Regions from separate parts of the Variovorax sp. LjRoot130 genome, predicted to be linked through region 1. Evidence: predicted binding sites of a transcription regulator. Region 1 holds the regulator's gene; each other region holds the start of a gene.

Region 1 (6,643 bases):
CGATCGGCTGCAACAAGCGCCCTTTGCCAAGCGCGATGGGCGGACAGCCCGGTCTTTCGTGCCGCTTCGCCGGCCGCCTTCACGCGGCGATCAGAGGGCCGAGCTGCATACCTTCTTGCCTTGAGCAACGCCGCAGCGGCGTCCTTGGACGCGTTTCTTGTGGCCGAGGCTGCATCGAGAGCCGCCTGATATGCAACGTCATGGGCGGCCATGCCCTGCATCTGAAGGTCTGGCTGCGCGGGGCGCTGCTGGGCAGCGCAAGGGCTCATGAGCGCGGCGCAGACGGCCGAAAGTCCGATCAGCGCGATCATGTTGCGTCTCATGGTGTCTCCCTTCAGCGGCACCATATGTCGATCTGATGACTCAGGTCGATCCACAGCGCCTGAATTGCCACTGCCGCAAGCAGGCCGCCGGCAAGCCGGGTTCCCCATTCCTTGCGCGCAATGCTGGCACCTGAACGCAAGCGCTGCCACAGCCAAGGGGCCAGAACCAGCGACACGCCGCTGCCCACGGCAAAGAGGGCCATCGTCAGTGCGCCTTGCGCCGGTCCGTTGGCCAGCCCGGCAAGCATCAGCGCGGAATACAACAGACCGCAAGGCATGGAGACCCAGAGCGCACCCGTCGCGAGCACGCCGGCCATCGAACCGGTGAGCGGCCGCAGGCGCGTCGCGAGCGCGCGCCCGATACGGTGCGCCCAGAGTGGCTGTCGCCCGAGTGCGGCGAGCACCAGGCCCCAGGCGAGCACGAACACATGAAGCAGCACCCACAGAGGACGCAACGCCGCGACCTGTTCGCTTGCGAACCCGAGGCTCTGCATCGCCGCTGCGGCGGCCGCCCCGGCAGCCGTATAGCCCGCGATACGGGCCGCATGGAAGGCGACGGATGCGGAAACGGCCGGAGGGCTCGCCGAAAGCGGCGCCACACCACCATCCACCGGCACGCGCACGATGCGGATCACGCCGGCACAGGCAGCACCGCACATCGCGACGCAATGGGGCCCGCCGACCAATCCCATCAGGAGCGCAGTGCTGGCGAGCGCAGTCTGCATGATCAGACGATGCGCGAGAAGCGCGTGCGGTTGTGCTCGGCCGGGACGCGAGATGAATCGGCAGGGGCGAGGGCGAGAGATGTGTTCATTGCGGCGGTGGGTCTGGCAAGCAATGACCCACTATGCGGGCAGGTCGACCCGTCATCCTTGATGTGCATCAAGCCTGGGCGGCGCACCGCGTCACAGAATCACTGCAACCCTCGACGCCCTCCATGAAAGCCGAACACATCAAGGTCGCCTGCTCCAGTTGCACCCTGCGCGAGCTGTGCATGCCCGCGGGGCTGGAGCCGAGCGAGTTGAAACGCATCGACGAGATCGTGGCCACGCGGCGCAAGGTCCGACGACGCGAGACGCTCTTTCGCAACGGCGAGCCCTTCACCTCGCTCTATGCGATCCGCACCGGTGTCTTCAAGACCCGCGTGGCGACCGAGGATGGGCGCGACCAGGTCACCGGTTTCCAGATGGCCGGCGAAATCATCGGCCTCGACGGCATCGTCAACAACCAGCACACCTGCGACGCGGTCGCGCTCGAGGATGCCGAGGTCTGCGTGATGCCCTTTCACCGAATCGAGGAACTGTCGCGCGAGGTCGCGGCGCTGCAGCGCCACGTGCATCAGATCATGAGCCGCGAGATCGTGCGCGAGCACGGGGTGATGCTGCTGCTGGGAAGCATGCGGGCCGAGGAACGCCTCGCGGCTTTTCTGCTCAACCTCGTGCAGCGCCTGCACGCGCGCGGTTTCTCGCGCTCCGAGTTCGTGCTGCGCATGACCCGCGAGGAGATCGGCAGCTACCTCGGACTCACCCTCGAAACCGTGAGCCGAACGCTCTCCAAGTTCATGGAGGATGGGATCGTCGAGGTGGAGAAGCGCAATCTTCGCATCGTCGACGCCGAGGCGCTCCGGCGCATCGTCAATCCTCCCGGCTGTTGATCTCGGAGGCCGGCCTGGTCAAAAGCAGCGTCAGCGCGCTCGACCCTATCGCCAGCAGCCAGAAGACGAAGAAGCCGGCCGCATAGACTGTCTGGCGGGACAGGCCGACGGCCTCGCCGCGCCAGTGGAGGTCGCCGGGGTCGACCAGTGCAAACACCAGCAGTTCGGCCGCGCTCGCCAGCAGAAAGGCGGGCCAGAGAATCGACATCCAGTTGCGCGTCTTCATGACCATCAGCGCCTGGGTGCGGGCAGGTCGGCATCAGGCGTTGCCGCATGATTGCGGCCCGCCAGCGCGGGCATCAGTTTCTTTTCGATCAGATGCTTGTTGATCTCGATGCCCTGGCGGTAGTAGTCTGGCGCCACCACCGGATCGGGCGTGCGCAGGGCGAGCCAGAGCGTCACGAAGCTGGCGACGACGACCACCGCGGGCCCGGCCATCACCATCCACAGCAGCGGGAACTGCCACCAGGGTTCGCTCTTCGGGGAAGTCATCGCATGATCGTCCATCTTGTCTCCTCTTTGCCAACTCAACGAGGCACCAGGAAGGTCGCCTTCTCCGACACCTGCGCGCTGCCGTCGGCCGAGCGCACGTCGAAGTGCACGACGTGGGAACCCGCGGTGGCGCTGCCGTAGGGGAGCTGCAGGCGCACCGCGACCCAGCGCGACTGCGCAGAACCGACCTCGACCGGATCAGGCGGCGACACGCTCAAGCCTTCCAGCCCCCTGGCTTCGATGCGGTAGCGCTGTACCTGCTCGGTCGCGTTCATGATCTGCAGGCGATAGACGTTCTCGAGTTGGCCGCCCTCGACGATGCGCGCGAGCGAAGCCCGGTCGCGCACCACGTCGACCTTCAGCGGCATGCGCACGACCAGGCTCGCCAGCACCCCCATCGTCAGCGCAGCGAGCAAGCCCGTGTAGATCAGCACCCGTGGGCGCAGCACGCGGCGCAGCACCTGCCTCGGCGTCCAATGGCCGGCCATGCCGTTCTGGGTCGCGTAGCGGATCAGACCTCGCGGTGTGGCCATCTTGTCCATCACGGTGTTGCAGGCGTCCACACAGAGCCCGCAGCCGATGCACTCGTACTGCAGCCCCTTGCGGATGTCGATGCCGGTCGGGCAGACCTGCACGCACAACGAACAGTCGATGCAGTCGCCAAGTCCCTGAGCGCGGGCATTGCTGCTCTTGGAACGCACCCCGCGGGGCTCGCCACGCTCGCTGTCGTAGCTCACGATCAGCGTGTCGCGATCGAACATGGCGCTCTGGAAGCGCGCATAGGGACACATGTACATGCAGACCTGCTCGCGCATGAAACCCGCATTGCCGTAGGTCGCAAAGCCGTAGAAGAAGACCCAGAACACCTCCCACGAACCCATGCGCGTCTGCAGGAACTCCAGGCCCAACTCGCGGATCGGCGTGAAGTAGCCGACGAAGGTGAAGCCGGTCCACAGCGCGATGCCGAGCCACACGATGTGCTTGAACCACTTCTTGACCAGCTTCTCGAGCGAGAAGTCGCCTTCGTCCAGGCGCATGCGCGCGATGCGGTTGCCTTCGATCTTTTGCTCGACCCACATGAAGATCTCGGTGTAGACGGTTTGCGGACAGGCATAGCCGCACCACAACCGCCCGGCCACCGCGGTGAAGAGGAAGAGCGACAGCGCCGAGATCACCAGCAGCCCGGTCAGGTAGATCAGGTCCTGCGGATACAGCACCAGCCCGAGGATGTAGAAGCGCCGCGCGCCCAGGTCGAACAGCACCGCCTGGCGCTGCCCCCACTCGAGCCAGGGCAGGCCATAGAACACGAGCTGCGTCAGGAACACCATGGCCCAGCGCCAGCGCGCGAAGACGCCGCGCACCGTGCGGGGATAGACCTTCTGGTGCGCGGCGAACAGGCCGCCACCTTCCTTAACGGCGGCGATCGGGATCACCCGGCGCCTCACCGGGGTCGACGCGGAAGCGGCATCCTTCATGACAGCCCTAGGGCGCAGCGGCAGGCTTGTTCGACAAGCCCCAGACATAGGAGGCCAGCACATGGATCTGGGCCTCGGTCAGGCGGCCCTGCTGGGCCGGCATCTGATTGGTCCTGCCGGTGTTGATGATCGAGATGATCGCCTCCTGCCCGTAGCCGTGCAGCCAGACCTTGTCGGCCAGGTTCGGCGCGCCCATGGCGGGGTTGCCGACGCCGCCGATGCCATGGCAGGCCGCGCAGGCGCTGAACTTGCTCTTGCCCAGGCCGGCGCGGACCGAATCGTGCGGGCTGCCCGACAGGCTCAGCACATAGTTGGCGACGTTCTTGACATCCTCGGGGGTGCCGACCGCCTCGGCCATCGGCGGCATCACGCCGGTGCGCCCCCGGGTGATCGATTCCTTGATCTTCTCCGGTGCGCCGCCGTGCAACCAGTCGCGGTCGGCCAGGTTCGGAAAGCCCTTGCTGCCGCGCGCGTCCGAGCCGTGGCACTGCGCGCAGTTGTTGAGGAACAGGCGCTCGCCGATCGCCGCCGCCGCGGGTTCGCCCGCCACGCGCTCGATCGGCATGGCCGCATAGGCGGCGTAGACGGGTTCGAGGTCACGCTTGGCCTTGGCAAGGTCCTTCGCATACTCGTTCTCGGTACTCCATGCGAGCTGGCCCTGGTAGCTGCCGAGCCCCGGATACGCGACCAGGTAGGCCAGGCCGAAGATGATGGTGAGCACGAAGAGGCCGACCCACCAGCGCGGCATCGGATTGTTGGCTTCGCGCAGGTCTTCGTCCCAGACATGTCCGGTCGTTTCATCGGTCCCGCCCGGAACCTTCGCGCGGGCAACGAGCCACAGCAGCAATGCACACAGCAGGATGCTGCCCAGCGAGGCAATGGCGACATAGTTCGACCAGAAGACACTGAAGAAATCGCTCATGTTGCTCTCTCAGTCCTGTTCGAACGGCAGTTGGGCGGCGCCCTCGAACCGTTTCGCGTTGCGGCGCGAGTAAGCCCATACGAAGATGCCGATGAATGTGGCGAAGGAAGCCAGCGTGGCCACGATCCGCAAGGTGGTGATGTCCATGAGGCGCTCCTTACTTGACCGCGAGCCCGAGCGACTGGAGATAGGCCACCAGCGCATCCATCTCGGTCTTTCCCTTCACCTCGGCCGGCGCCGCGGCGAGCTGCTCATCGGTGAAAGGCACGCCCACGCGGCGCAGGGCACGCATGTGGGTCGCAGCCTCGGCTCCGTCGAGCGGCGCCTTCTCGAGCCAGGCGTAGCCCGGCATGTTCGACTCGGGCACCACATCGCGCGGGTTGATCAGGTGGATGCGATGCCACTCGTCGCTGTACTTGCCGCCGACGCGCTGCAGATCAGGGCCGGTGCGCTTGCTGCCCCACTGGAACGGGTGGTCATAGACGAACTCGCCGGCGACCGAGTAGTGGCCGTAGCGCAGCGTCTCGGCACGGAAGGGCCGGATCATCTGCGAGTGGCAGTTGTAGCAGCCCTCGCGCACGTAGACGTCGCGGCCCAGCACCTGCAGCGAACTCGGCGGCTGCATGCCCGCCACGGCCTGCGTGGTCGATTTCTGGAAGAACAGCGGCACGATCTCGACCAGGCCGCCGATGGCGACGACCAGCAGGATCAGCACGATCATCAGGAAGTTGTTGGTCTCGATCTTCTCGTGCGAGAAGCCGGACTTGGGCGTGTTCGAGCTCATGTTCTTCTTTCCTCAGGCGGCTGCGGCTGCGGGCAGCGGGATGGCTGCGCGCACCGAGCTCCCCGAAATGACGGTCATGACGACGTTCCATGCCATGACCAGCATCCCGCCCAGGTAGAGCAGACCGCCGATCAGGCGCACCACGTAGTAGGGATAGGTGGCCTTCACGCTCTCCACGAAGGTGTAGGTGAGCGTGCCGTCCGGGTTGATGGAGCGCCACATCAGGCCCTGCATGACGCCGGCGATCCACATGGCGGCGATGTAGAGCACGATGCCGATGGTGGACATCCAGAAATGCAGCTCGATCGCCTTGACGCTGTGCATCTCGCTACGGCTGTACATCCTCGGGATCAGGTAGTAAAGCGAGCCCATCGAGATCAGTCCCACCCAGCCGAGCGCGCCGGCATGCACGTGGCCGACGGTCCAGTCGGTGTAGTGGGAGAGCGCGTTCACCGTCTTGATCGACATCATCGGCCCCTCGAAGGTCGCCATGCCGTAGAACGAGAGCGCCACGATCAGGAAACGCAGGATCGGGTCGGTGCGCAGCTTGTGCCAGGCGCCCGAGAGGGTCATGACGCCGTTGATCATTCCGCCCCAACTCGGCGCCAGCAGGATCAGCGAGAACACCATGCCGATCGACTGGGTCCAGTCGGGCAGCGCCGTGTAGTGCAGGTGGTGCGGCCCCGCCCACATGTAGGTGAAGATCAGCGCCCAGAAGTGCACGATCGAGAGCCGGTACGAATACACCGGCCGGCCGGCCTGCTTGGGGATGTAGTAGTACATCATCCCGAGGAAGCCGGCCGTGAGGAAGAAGCCGACCGCATTGTGGCCGTACCACCACTGCACCATCGCGTCCTGCACGCCGGCGTAGGCCGAGTAGCTCTTCATCAAGCCGGCGGGGATCGCCACGCTGTTGACGATGTGCAGCAGGGCGACCGCGATGATGAAGGCGCCGTAGAACCAGTTGGCCACGTAGATGTGCCGGACCTTGCG
Region 2 (6,643 bases), 110 kb from region 1:
CCGGTTCTTGACGGAGAGCCACGCTCGCACGAAGAACGGCCAACCGGCCCATAGCACCACGGGCGTTCCGAACACAAGCTGCGCCCAGTTCGAGGCCTGCTGTCCGATCAGGTGATGGATATCGACCAAGTGCGCGCCCATCTCCAGCACAAACACCGGAAGGGTGAGCACCAGGCCACCCCAGAAGCGACGCGTCATGTCCCTCAACTCGGGGCTATCGCCCGTCTGGGACGTGGCCATCACCGGCTCGAGCGCCATGCCGCAGATGGGACAGTTCCCCGGCCCCATCTGGCGCACCTGCGGATGCATGGGACACGTGTACTCGACGTCCTTGGCGTTCGCCTTTGGCGTCATCGTCGACGGAGAAGACGCTCGGCCTGGCTGCACCCCGTGGTCGCGATGGCCCTGATGCGTCGCGTGGTGGTGCGCGTGAAGGTCGGCTGAGGTGTCGGAGGTCGATGGCATGTTCTTTCCCGCGAAATTGATGCAGTCTGTGCCTTCCCACGGGGGGAAGGTCAAGCCGCCCCTCGGTGCTTGCTTCAGCCCGAAGACGGGGCAACGAGCAGGTAAGCCACCGATCCGAGAGTTGCCAGCAAGCCGGCCCAGCATGCCCAGAACACGGCGAGCTCCCACCACTGCGGTTCGCGCTCGCCGATCTCCAGCCGATGCTTGAGCGTCATACCCGCGCCATGCAGCAGCACGCCGGCGCCGAGCAAGGGCAGCGCGAATCGCTGCATCGGCATCGGCGCGAGCAACCCCAGACCCAGTCCGAGGACGGTGGCGCCGATGCCAGACAGCAGCTCGGCGCTCTTGATGCGAGGCGAAACGCTAGGCATGCCGATGGCGAGCACGCCCCCATGAGGGAAGAAAGCGCGGTGTCACCGCCGCGTATGCCCGCCATGGGTCTCCGAACTCGCGCTCCGAATCGCGCTCTTCGGACATCGCCAGCCGAACGTACATCACGACCAGGACCGGGAACATAGCGAGCGTCAGCACCGTCGGCCACTGAAGCAGAAAGCCGAACATGATGAGAACGAACGCAACGTACTGCGGATGCCGGATGAAGCAATATGGGCCGGCTGTCGCGAGTTCGTGTCGCCGCTGCGCGTAATACAACACCTGCCACGCCTTGGACAACAGCGCGAAGCCGGCGAAGATGGCAACGAAGCTCAGGATATGCAACACGCCGCTGTGCGGATTGCCGTGCTGGCCAGTGAACAGCCACCAGAGGTGTCCTGCCTCGTGCCCGAACAGGTTGACATTGGGGAACTTGGCGCCGAGCCAGCCGGACAACAGGAAAATCGTCAGCGGGAAGCCGTACATCTCCGCAAAGAGCGCCACGATGAAGGCCGAGTACGCACCGAAGCTCCTCCAGTCCCGAAGCGTGGTCGGCTTGAAGAAGCTGTAGGCGAACCCCACGAAGATGAAGGAGTTCAGCAATACCAGGCCCCAGAGGCCGTAGTCATTGTTGGCGCTGTTCATTGTCCGGCTCCCGTGGGCTGCGGCCTCGAGAATGCCCGCCATGACGGTGCCCGTGATGCATGAAGACGTGCATCAACGGACAGGCAAGCACGAGAATCAATGGGAGCACTCCGAGCAAATGTGCCCGGTGCTCGGCGTACAGGAAGAAGCCGCCGACGAGCGCGACGACAAGCAGGGCGATTCCGCCGGGCGAGCGCCAGAATGTCGGCGATTCGTTGTTTCGCGTATCCATCTCCACGCCTCCATGACCGAGGACGCTACCTGGCTGCCGGCGGCTTCGCCGCTTCCCGGTCCATCATCATCTGCATCATCATTTCCATCATGTCCATGCGGCGCTCCATCATGTCTTTCTGCATGGGCGGCTCCGCCGGCATCGAGGACTTGCCACCGTCTTGCCTCGGCATGCCGCTCCTCATCTGGCTCATCATGGTCATGCCGCCCTGCATCGCGCTCATGTGGTCCTTCATCAGCGCCGCACGCTCTGCCGGCGTCTTGGCGGCCTTCATCTTCTGATGCATGTCCTGCATCAGCTTCATTTGCTCGTCAACCTTGGCGGTGTCGGCCTTCGCTGCGGTGCTCGCGGGGTGATGTGCGGCGTGTTCATCCGCCTTTTTGGCTCCCGCCCCTGGGAACGATGAACAACCGGCAAGCGACATCAGCGCTGCGGTGATGAGGATCATCTTCTTCATTTCAGTTCCTTTCGATGCGAATGCAAAATCGGTGGCAATCGCCAAGAGCATGCTCGCTGCAGTTGCTGGCTTCCTTGACGAATATCAATCGCGCGGCCTGATGCAACATCTGTGCGGACCTTCCGTTCGCTACCACCGGGATCTATTGCCGGACGCGTAACATCTGGATTTCGCCATCGAAATGCCCATCAACTACGCAAGGCGCCTTACAGGCCGAAAACGAACCGCGAATGCGAATCGCCACCTGGGATTCGCATTGGCATTCGTGGCCGGGGCCATCAATGCCGGTGGGTTCCTGGCCGTCCAGCAGTACACCTCTCACATGACGGGCATCGTCTCTTCGATGGCCGACAACCTTGTCCTGGGCGTATACGACGTGGTGCTCAGCGGGGCGGGCGGGCTGTTGTCGTTCCTCGCAGGCGCTGCGAGCTCAGCGGTCCTGGTCAACTACGCACGGCGCCGCCGAATGCACAGCGAGTACGCGCTGCCGCTGTTGACGGAGGCCTCTTTGTTGATCTGCTTCGGCGTCCTTGGTGCCCGACTGTCCGATATGCGAGGCCTTTTTGTTCCAGTGACGGTGATGCTTCTCTGTTTCATCATGGGACTGCAGAACGCGGTGATCACCAAGCTGTCGCACGCCGAAATTCGAACCACCCACCTCACCGGCATCGTGACCGACATCGGCATCGAGCTTGGGAAGTTGTTCTATCGAAATGCCGCCGGCCCGCCTTCGCATCTGCGCGTATTGGCCAACCGAGACCGCCTGCGCGTTCTCACGCTTCTCGTTGTTTTCTTCTTTGTTGGCGGTGTGCTTGGCGCTGTCGGCTTCAAGCACGTCGGCTACGTCTCGACCGTGCCTCTCGCCCTGGTACTGCTGGGGCTTGCGATAGTTCCGGCGGCCGACGATCTGACGACTCTTGCGCGTCGCTGGGGCCGCGCGGCCAGGCACTCGCGAAAGAGCAATTGACGCCCTCCTCTCGCGAGAGCCGGTGACTCGTGCAAGACGTCCTGGGTCGCATCGACCTCCCTACTGCACCAGCACCACGTTCGGCAAGGCCACCTGAGGGCCAGGGCAATCAGGGGCACGATCGCCTACCGCCGACACAACGTCCGCGATCGAAATGCGCTCTCCGCCCGAAGCGGTCCAGCCCGCATCGCACCCGGCGACGGACGTCTTCCGGGCGCATTGACCGAGGCACGACGTCAGCTGGCTGCGCCCAACCCGATCGGCGCAGGCACTGCATTGACAATGCGCGTGAAGAGCGCGCGGTAGTCCGCTTCAGGTTCGCATCCGGTCAATGGATCGCGGTTGGTGCTGAACGCCTCGTCGAGGTCTGCCCAATCGTCGTCAGTGAGCACCCGTTCGGCCAACGGCAGGATCTCCCTTTCTTCCATCGCCATGTGAGCAAGATAGAAATCAACATAGCGCTCTGCCGCCTCCTCGAAAGCCTGCCGGCGCGGCTCGCCGATCATCTCGAAGCCGAGCAAGGCGTGTTCGACCTCGCGGATTCTTCGCTCGCCACGCGCATGGTCATCGTCCAGGCGATCGAGCAGTTCGCGCGAAAGCGGTGTCCGCGCACGCAGCTTCGGAAACAGCAACTCCGACTCCTTGCGGTGGTGCCGCTTCTCGGGAAACTCGTCGACGTAGAACAGCATCGCCCGCAGCGCGCCGAAGTCAGGCAGCGTGCCTTGCCGTCGATGCTGCGCCAAGAGCAACAGGACGGAACGCAGCATGGCCGACAGGGCCGAGTGCTCGTCGCGGATGATTCTGGTGGTGGTGTGAGTCATACAAATCCTTGGAAGGCTCTAGACTCCCATAGAGTTCGGGACGCGGCCTTGCTGCAGATCAAATGAAGGTCGCCTCGACCTGCGCAAGGTCCCAGCGCATGGTCCAATGCGCGCAGATGGCGAAGCGAAGTGCTGGATTGCTCATGTACCGTCGCAATGACGGTGTGCTCGAGGTCCTGCTGGTGCATCCCGGTGGGCCATTCTGGCCGCGGCGCAACGAGGGTGCCTGGTCCTTTCCGAAGGGCGAATACGACAGTGGCGTCGAGACTGCCCTTGACGCCGCCAAACGGGAATTCACCGAGGAGACCGGCTTTACGCCCGGCACGCGCCACGCGAGCCTGGGAGAGGCTGGCCAGCGCAGCGGCAAGCTGGTATCGGCCTGGGCCTTCGAAGGCGATTGCGATCCGCAGGCGCTCGAATCCAACACCTTCGAGCTCGAATGGCCGCCGCGATCAGGCAACTTCAAGAACTTCGCGGAAGCAGACCGGGCTGCTTGGTTCACGATGGCTGCAGCACGCAAAAGCATCCTTTCGGGGCTGGTCGTTTTCATCGACCGGCTCGAAGCGCTCAGCGCGTGAGCCCGATGGGCGGCGTCATCGGCACGAAGGTGGTGATCGAACCGCGCCGGATCAGCAGAGCCACGGTCTCGCCCTGCGGGACCGATTCGAGCGCTCTGTCCAGATCGCTGATCCCGGAGACGCCGACATCGTTGACAGCCAGGATCACGTCGCCGAAGCGAAGACCTGCCCGCTGGGCGGATCCCGAAGTGGATCTCACATAGAGTCCTGGCTCGAGCAGCCCGCCCGTCTGCTTGGCTGTGCGCTCGACCAGGTCGAGTCCCAGGCGCGGCTCGCGTCCGTCCCGGGAGGCGACGCGCTGCGGAAGATCGGGTGCGCTTTGCGCAACGGTGAGCTTTACCGTTAGCGGCGCCTTGCGACGCCAGATGCTCAGCGTGATCGAAGCGCCGGGGCGGGCAGCCGCAACGCGCTGCTGGATTTCCGGGTAGGCCGTCGCCGTGTTGGTGTCGACGCCCAGCACGACGTCACCGCTGCGAAGGCCCGCATTCGCCGCCGGTCCGCCGGCATCGACACGCACGATCAGCGCCCCCAACGCAGCGTCGAGCCCGAACGCGAGCGCAAGATCCGAGGTGAGCGCCTGAGTCCGGGCACCAATCTGCCCGCGCGTCACGCGCCCCGTCGACCGGAGCTCGGCGGCGATCCGCATGGCCGTGTCAATCGGCAGGCTGAACGACACCCCTAGATACCCGCCGCTCGCGGAATAGATCATCGAGTTCATCGCGACGACTTCGCCGCGCTTGTTAAAAAGAGGCCCCCCCGAATTGCCGGGATTGAGCGCGACGTCGGTCTGGATCAGGGGCTCGCCGGTGCCGCCGGGCAGGAAGCGCGGATTGGCGCTCACCAAGCCGGCGGTCACGCTTTGCTCGAATCCGAATGGCGCGCCCAGCGCTGCCACCCATTCTCCGGCGCAGAGGCGCGCGCTGCTGCCGATGGCAGCGACCGGCAGGTTTGTCGCGGCGATCTTCAGGAGCGCTACATCGGTGCGTCGGTCGAGCCCGACGACATCGGCCGGCCAACGACGCTGCCCGCCTACGAGGACCGCTGTCTCCTGGGCCCCGAGCACCACGTGCGCGCTGGTCAGCACGTACCCGTCGGCGCTGACGACAATGCCCGACGCAGATGCGCGCTCCGATCCCGGTCGGGATCGGGCCAGCATCCCGTTGTCATCGTTGTCGCCCCACTCTGTGCCTTGCCCGATCGCCAGCACGCTCACCACAGCCGGTGCCTGGCGTGCCACCGCTGCCACGAAGTCGACGCCCTGCCTCGGCGCGTCGGACGGGTCAAGACAGGGCCCGTCGCGAGGCCATGCATGCGTGGTGCCCAGTAACGCCAGTGCGCCGAGCGTCGCCGCCAGGACGCCGCGCGCGAACGGCTTGCTCAGCATCTCAGCGCACCAGCAAGACCGGCACCGTGCATTGCGCCAACACCTTCGTGGCGACGGAGCCGAGCACGAGATTCTTCAACGCGCCGGCACCGTGCGATCCCATGACCAGCAGATCGAACTTTCCCGCTTCTGCGTACGCAGCGATCTCGTCGGCCGGATGGCCCACTTTGTGAACCAAGGCCGCCTCGATACCGTGCTCCGAAAGGAACGCTCGAATCGGCTCAAACACCAGTCGCGCGTCATCTTCGTAGTAGCCATGAACGAGTTCGGGCCCCGCGAAGGCAGCAGCCCGGTGTGGTACCGGGAGAACCGCATAGAAAACCGTATAGGTGTGACCCGCGCCCAGCCCGTCCTTGTGCGCTGTCAGGTAGGAGAGCATGCGCTTCGTGTAGTCGCTGCCATCCACTGCGAGAAGAATTTTCATGATGTTCCTTCGAATCGAAAGTCCCGGATGGCCTGATGTTCGTCGCGCGCTCATCGATTTCCTTTGCGCCAAATCAATATGCAGCGCGCCATCATTCCGATACTGACCGTCTCAACCTGCACCGAAGGAGCGCGTCATGTACCAGCAGATCCTTGTTCCCATCGACGGCAGTCCGACATCGCGGCACGGCCTGGACGAGGCCATCCGCGTCGCCAAACTCACGCAAGGAAGGCTGCGGCTGCTCCATGTGATCGACGAACTGTCCTTCGCCCTCGCCATGGACGCCTACGCGGGATAC
Region 3 (6,643 bases), on a different contig from region 1:
CTACATCTTCAAGAAGCTCGACTTCCCGCTGGCGCCGCTGGTGCTCGCGCTGGTGCTCGGCGACAAGGCCGAAGACTCGTTCCGCCAGGCCATGCTGGTCTCGCAGGGCGACGTCATGATCATGTGGTCGAACCCGCTGGTCGGCGGCATCACCACGCTGGCGCTGACCATGCTCTTCTGGCCGCTCATCTCGAAAGTGATGGCGTTGATCAAGCCAAAAAAGTCTGACGAGTTCGCCGTCGAGCGGCCGGTGGACTGAAAGCGCAGAGGAGGCCACATGCCCGTCATCGCAATGACCCAGGAGATGGGTTCCCTCGCCAAGGATGTGTCGCTGCGGCTCGCCGAGTCGCTCGGCCTGGCCGTCATGCGCCACGAGGCCATCGAGCGCGTGGCCGACCGGGCGCAGGTGTCCACCAGCCTGATCGGCCGCCTGCGCGACGGCAAGGCGGGGCTGGTGGAGCGGCTCACCACCGACCGGCGCAGCGTCGCCCTCTACACCGCGGAAGAACTGTTCGCGCTGGCCGACCGCGGCAATGTCGTGCTGCGCGGCTGGGGCGCCACCTGCCTGCTGCGCCCCGTGCCGCACGTGGTGTGCGTGCGCATCACGCGCTCGTTCAAGAAGCGGGTCGAATGGCTGATGGGCCACTTGGGCACCGACGATGTCGAATTCGCGGAAGCCGAGCTGCGCCGCAGTGACCAGGCGCATGCCTCGCGCATGAACGACCAGTTCGGCGTCACCTGGGGCGACCCGGTGCTCTACGACCTGGTGCTCAACACGGACCGCGTGTCGGTCGAGAGCTGCGTGGAGCAGATCTGCCTGTTGGCGAGCCGACCGGAGTTCGCCGAGACCGCCGAATCGCGCGCCATGCTCGCCAACATGGCGCTGGAGGCGCGCGTTCGCGCGGCGCTGAAAGAGCATGCGGCGACGCGCGATATCAACATCACGATCAACGCCAGGCAAGGGCAGGTCGCACTGCGCGGGATCGTGCTCGACACGGAAGAGCGAAGCCAGACCGAGGATGTTGCGGCGGCGGTGGCCGGCGTGCACAGCGTCGACAACCAGCTGAGGCTGATGACCAGCTCGCGGCTGTTCGCCTCATCCAAGCAGACCTGAGTTAGATCTTTCCGCGCTTTTTCAGGCGGCTCAGGGTTTCCGCGGAGAGATTGAGATAGGAGGCCAGTTCCTTGCTCGGAATGCGATCCACCAGCTCCGGATGCTTGCGCATGAAGCGGTGCACGCGGCCGGGCGCGTCGAGCAGGTGCAGCGTGATGGTGTGCGCCATGATCTCGCTCATCCCGCGCATGACGCTGAACTCGAACAGCTCCTTGGCTTCCGCATGCCGGTTCAGGAACGCGATCCATTCCTTCAGCGGCAGGCTGGCCACGCGCGCCTTGGTCACGCACACGATGCCGTACGGCGTGGGCGTCCCCAGCCGCAGCGCGGCATAGCTGGTCTCCATGTCGTTCTCGTCGGCGAAGCGCAGGATCATTTCCTTGCCCTCCGGATTGCTCACCACCCGCTTGAGGATGCCGTCGAGGATGAAGTACTGCTCCATCTCGCGCACGCCCTGGTGCAGCAGGAAGTCGCCTTTGTTGCCGTCCACCACGGAGAGATGGGTTTCCAGTTCGGCGCGGTCGCTCTCGCTCAGATCCTTGAGAAGGATGTTTTGCCGGAGCTGGGCTCGGATGATGTTTTTTTCCGGGTGGTTTTCCAACAACGTCATGGTTCCCGTCTTGCTCGATTTCGCAACAACCGCCGGTTCATCGGTACGGCGAACGTTTTCCGGAAAGTTGACCGCGGTCAACAGCTGAAAGCCTGGGCCCGAATCATAGTCTTGGCTCGGCCCCCGGCCATTCATCCAAAGCAAAAGGAGAGACATGTCTTCAGTTAGCACAGACAAACAGGCAGCCCTGGCGGCCGACGACACGCTCCAGCGCGCGCTCAAGAACATGACCGACGACGCGCCGGCCCGCGAAACGACCGATGGCTTCCACCTGGTGATCGACGCGCTGAAGCTGAACGACATCGACACCATCTTCGGCCTGCCCGGCATCCCGATCACCGACCTCACGCGCATGGCGCAGGCCGAAGGCATGCGCGTGATCTCGTTCCGTCACGAGCAGCACGCCGGCAACGCGGCCGCGGCCGCCGGCTTCCTGACGCAGAAGCCCGGCATTTGCCTGACGGTGTCGGCGCCCGGCTTCCTCAACGGCCTGACCGCGCTGGCCAATGCCACCACCAACTGCTTCCCGATGATCCTGATCAGCGGCTCGAGCGAGCGCGAGATCGTCGACCTGCAGCAGGGCGACTACGAGGAGATGGACCAGCTCGCGATCGCCAAGCCGCTGTGCAAGGCGGCCTTCCGCGTGCTCCATGCCGAGGACATCGGCGTCGGCATCGCGCGGGCGATCCGCTCGGCCCTGTCGGGCCGCCCGGGCGGCGTGTACCTCGACCTGCCGGCCAAGCTGTTCGCTCAGACCATGGACGCGGCTGCCGGCAAGCGATCGCTGATCAAGGTGGTCGATCCGGCGCCGCGCCAGATTCCGGCACCCGACGCGGTGAAGCGCGCGCTCGATCTGCTCAAGAGTGCCAAGAAACCGCTGATCCTGCTGGGCAAGGGCGCGGCCTATGCGCAGGCCGACGCCGACATTCGGGCGCTGATCGAGAAGACCGGCATCCCCTACCTGCCGATGTCGATGGCCAAGGGCCTCCTGCCCGACACCCATGTGCAGTCGGCCGCGGCCGCGCGTTCCTATGTGCTGCAGGAAGCCGACGTCGTGATGCTGGTCGGCGCGCGCCTCAACTGGCTGCTGTCGCACGGCAAGGGCAAGACCTGGGCCCAGGAGAAGGGCGCCAAGCAGTTCATCCAGATCGACATCGCGCCGACCGAGATCGACAGCAACGTCGCGATCGCCGCGCCGGTGATCGGCGACATCGGCTCCTGCGTGGCGGCGCTCCTGGCCGGCGTCGACGCCAAGTGGGCCAAGCCGCCGGCCGACTGGACCGGCGCCATCGCCGAGCGCAAGGACAAGAACCTGTCGAAGATGGCCGCCACGCTGGCTGCCCGGCCCTCGCCGATGAACTTCCACAGCGCGCTCAGCGTGATCCGCGATCAGGTGAAGGCGCGGCCCGATGCCATCGTTGTCAACGAAGGCGCCAACACGCTGGACTTCGCGCGCAGCATCGTCGACATGTACGAGCCGCGCAAGCGCCTCGACGTGGGCACCTGGGGGATCATGGGCATCGGCATGGGCTTCGCGGTCGCCGCGGCCGTGGTCACCGGCAAGCCGGTGATCGCCATCGAGGGCGACAGCGCCTTCGGCTTCAGCGGCATGGAAGTCGAAACCATCTGCCGCTACAACCTGCCCATCTGCATCGTCGTCTTCAACAACAACGGCGTCTACCGCGGCACCGACGTGAACGTGAGCGGCACGCCCGACGTGGCGCCGACCGTGTTCGTCAAGAACGCGCGCTACGACAAGCTGATCGAAGCCTTCGGCGGCGTCGGCGTCAACGCCACCACCGCCGACGAGCTGGAAAAGGCCCTCGCCGAGGCCGTCGCCTCCGGCCGGCCGACCCTGATCAACGCCGTGATCGACGAGACCGCCGGCACCGAAAGCGGCCGCATCACCAGTCTGAACCCGGCGACGGCGAAGAAGAAGTAATCCCAGGCAACACAGGAGATATCCCATGAGCAGCAGCAACAAACCACTCAACGGCATCAAGATCATCGACTTCACCCATGTCCAGGCCGGTCCCGCCTGCACGCAGATGCTGGCCTGGTTCGGCGCCGACGTCATCAAGGTCGAGCGCCCGGGCTCCGGCGACGTCACGCGCACCCAGCTGCGCGACATCCCCGACGTCGACGCGCTCTACTTCACCATGCTCAACAGCAACAAGCGCTCGCTGACGCTGGACACCAAGCAGCCCGAGGGCAAGGTGGTGCTGGAGAAGCTGATCCGCGAATCCGACGTGCTGGTCGAGAACTTCGGCCCCGGCGCGCTCGACCGCATGGGCTTCACCTGGGAGCGCATCCAGGAACTGAACCCCAAGATGATCGTCGCCTCGGTCAAGGGCTTCAGCGACGGCCACCACTACGACGACCTCAAGGTCTACGAGAACGTCGCGCAGTGCGCCGGCGGCGCCGCCTCGACCACCGGCTTCTGGGACGGCCCGCCGACCGTCAGCGCCGCCGCCCTGGGCGACAGCAACACCGGCATGCACCTGGCGATCGGCATCCTGACCGCCATCATCGGCCGCCAGCAGACCGGCAAGGGCCAGCGCGTGGCCTGCGCGATGCAGGACGCGGTGCTCAACCTCTGCCGCGTGAAGATGCGCGACCAGCTGCGCCTGGACAAGCTCGGCTACCTGGAAGAGTACCCGCAGTACCCGCATGGCACCTTCAGCGACGTGGTTCCGCGCGGCGGCAATGCCGGCGGCGGCGGCCAGCCGGGCTGGGTGCTCAAGTGCAAGGGCTGGGAAACCGACCCCAACGCGTACATCTACTTCACCGTGCAGGGCCACGCCTGGGCCCCGATCTGCGACGCCATCGGCAAGCCCGAATGGAAGACCGACCCCGACTACATGACGGCCAAGGCACGCCAGCCGCACATCACCGCGATCTTCGCAACCATCGAGGACTGGCTGGCCGACAAGACCAAGTTCGAGGCGGTCGACATCCTGCGCAAGTTCGACATTCCCTGCTCGCCGGTGCTGACGATGAAGGAACTGCTGCACGACGAATCGCTGCGCAAGAGCGGCTCGATCGTCGAGGTGAAGGGCCACAAGGAGCGCGGCAACTACTTCACCGTCGGCAGCCCGATCAAGTTCTCCGACCTGAAGCCCGAGATCACGCCTTCGCCGCTTTTGGGCGAGCACACCGACGATGTGCTGGCCGAGCTGGGCTACAGCAAGGAACAGATCATCAACTTGCGCGAGTCCAAAGCGGTTTGAGACTGGAAAGAGGGAGCGGCGCCTTGCAATCGAACGTGGATTTGAAACAGCTCGTCGCCGGTGCCGGCGACGCCATCATGGTCGCGGATGCGCAAGGCGCGATCACGCTCTGGAACCAGGCAGCCGAGCGCATCTTCGGCTACGCCGAAGCCGAGGCGTTGGGCAAGTCGCTCGATCTGATCATCCCGGAACGCCAGCGCGGCCGGCACTGGGACGGCTATCAAAAGACCATGGACACGGGCATCACCAAGTACGGCGCCGACCTGCTGCGCGTGCCCGCCCTGCACAAGGACGGGCACACGCTGTCGATCGCCTTCACGGTATCGATGCTGTTCTCCGAAGATCGGAAGGTCATGGGCATTGTCGCCATCGTGCGCGACGAGACCGCCCGCTTCGCCGAGGAGCGCAAACTGCGCGCCCGTCTGGTAGAAGTCGAGGCCAGATCCAAGGAGACACAATGAGCAAGGCACTCGAGGGCGTTCGGATTCTCGATTTCACCCATGTGCAGTCCGGCCCCACCTGCACCCAGCTGCTGGCCTGGTTCGGCGCCGACGTGATCAAGGTCGAGCGCGCCGGCGAAGGCGATGCGACGCGCGGCCAGCTGCGCGACATTCCCGGCGTGGACAGCCTCTACTTCACGATGCTGAACCACAACAAGCGCTCGATCACGCTGGACACCAAGAAGCCCAAGGGCAAGCAGGTCCTCGACACGCTGATCAAGACCTGTGACGTGCTGGTCGAGAACTTCGCTCCCGGTGCGCTGGACCGCATGGGCATCACCTGGAGCCACATCCAGGACTTGAACCCGCGCATGATCGTGGCCTCGGTCAAGGGCTTCGGGCCGGGCAAGTACGAGCACTGCAAGGTCTACGAGAACGTCGCGCAGTGCGCCGGCGGCGCCGCGTCGACGACCGGCTTCGACGACGGCCCGCCGGTCGTGACCGGCGCGCAGATCGGCGACAGCGGTACCGGCCTGCACCTGGCGCTCGGCATCGTCGCCGCTCTATACCAGCGCAACAGCACCGGGCGCGGGCAGCAGGTGCTGGCGCCGATGCAGGACGCGGTGCTCAACCTGTGCCGCGTGAAGATGCGCGACCAGCAGCGGCTCGAACGCACCGGCACCATGCACGAGTACCCGCAGTACCCCGACGGCAAGTTCGGCGACGCCGTGCCGCGCGCCGGCAACGCCTCCGGCGGCGGCCAGCCGGGCTCGATCCTGCGCTGCAAGGGCTGGGAGACCGACCCGAATGCGTACATCTACTTCATCACGCAGGGCGCAGTCTGGCCGGCGGTGTGCAAGGTCATCGGCGAAGAGGGCTGGATCGACGACGAGGCCTATGCCACGCCGGCCGCACGCCTCTTGCACCTGAAGCCGATCTTCGCGCGCATCGAGCAGTGGACCATGACCAAGGACAAGTTCGAGGCCATGGAGATCCTCAACAAGTACGACATTCCCTGCGGGCCGATCCTGTCGATGAAGGAGATCGCAGCGGACGAGTCGCTGCGCGAGAGCGGCACCATCGTCGAGGTGGACCACCCGACGCGGGGCAAGTACCTGACGGTCGGCAACCCCATCAAGATGTCCGACAGCCCGACCGAGGTGACGCGTTCACCGCTGCTCGGCGAACACACCGAGGAAGTGCTGCGCCAGCTCGGCTACAGCGCGGACGACCTGGCGATGCTGCGCGA

What was found. Region 1 encodes FNR, which switches genes on or off when oxygen is low (the NO sensors DNR and NnrR bind a similar motif). Its sites were predicted from a motif close to TTGATNNNNATCAA; they were not measured.
Region 2: a site for FNR is predicted at 4,008-4,021, ahead of ACSQ86_RS36355 (hemerythrin domain-containing protein). Genes of this name have one in related genera too.
Region 3: a site for FNR is predicted at 1,792-1,805, ahead of oxc (oxalyl-CoA decarboxylase). Genes of this name have one in related genera too.

Annotation. Positions count from the first base shown of each region.
Region 1 is NZ_CAXURM020000002.1:1,474,089-1,480,731, forward strand. It holds gene ACSQ86_RS36875 (hypothetical protein) at 1-311, opposite strand, end outside; gene ACSQ86_RS36880 (sulfite exporter TauE/SafE family protein) at 335-1,048, opposite strand; gene fnr (fumarate/nitrate reduction transcriptional regulator Fnr) at 1,261-1,977, shown strand; gene ACSQ86_RS36890 (hypothetical protein) at 1,958-2,203, opposite strand; gene ACSQ86_RS36895 (FixH family protein) at 2,209-2,484, opposite strand; gene ccoG (cytochrome c oxidase accessory protein CcoG) at 2,505-3,944, opposite strand; gene ccoP (cytochrome-c oxidase, cbb3-type subunit III) at 3,952-4,866, opposite strand; gene ACSQ86_RS36910 (cbb3-type cytochrome oxidase subunit 3) at 4,876-5,013, opposite strand; gene ccoO (cytochrome-c oxidase, cbb3-type subunit II) at 5,024-5,650, opposite strand; gene ccoN (cytochrome-c oxidase, cbb3-type subunit I) at 5,663-6,643, opposite strand, start outside.
Region 2 is NZ_CAXURM020000002.1:1,366,043-1,372,685, forward strand. It holds gene ACSQ86_RS36325 (copper-transporting P-type ATPase) at 1-465, opposite strand, end outside; gene ACSQ86_RS36330 (hypothetical protein) at 540-836, opposite strand; gene ACSQ86_RS36335 (methyltransferase family protein) at 829-1,482, opposite strand; gene ACSQ86_RS36340 (DUF2933 domain-containing protein) at 1,463-1,714, opposite strand; gene ACSQ86_RS36345 (hypothetical protein) at 1,740-2,171, opposite strand; gene ACSQ86_RS36350 (YoaK family protein) at 2,353-3,138, shown strand; gene ACSQ86_RS36355 (hemerythrin domain-containing protein) at 3,375-3,959, opposite strand; gene ACSQ86_RS36360 (NUDIX domain-containing protein) at 4,076-4,537, shown strand; gene ACSQ86_RS36365 (trypsin-like peptidase domain-containing protein) at 4,527-5,921, opposite strand; gene ACSQ86_RS36370 (universal stress protein) at 5,923-6,345, opposite strand; gene ACSQ86_RS36375 (universal stress protein) at 6,482-6,643, shown strand, end outside.
Region 3 is NZ_CAXURM020000001.1:5,675,548-5,682,190, reverse strand. It holds gene ACSQ86_RS28150 (tripartite tricarboxylate transporter permease) at 1-259, shown strand, start outside; gene ACSQ86_RS28145 (cytidylate kinase family protein) at 278-1,114, shown strand; gene ACSQ86_RS28140 (Crp/Fnr family transcriptional regulator) at 1,116-1,724, opposite strand; gene oxc (oxalyl-CoA decarboxylase) at 1,879-3,666, shown strand; gene frc (formyl-CoA transferase) at 3,692-4,954, shown strand; gene ACSQ86_RS28125 (PAS domain-containing protein) at 4,978-5,415, shown strand; gene frc (formyl-CoA transferase) at 5,412-6,643, shown strand, end outside.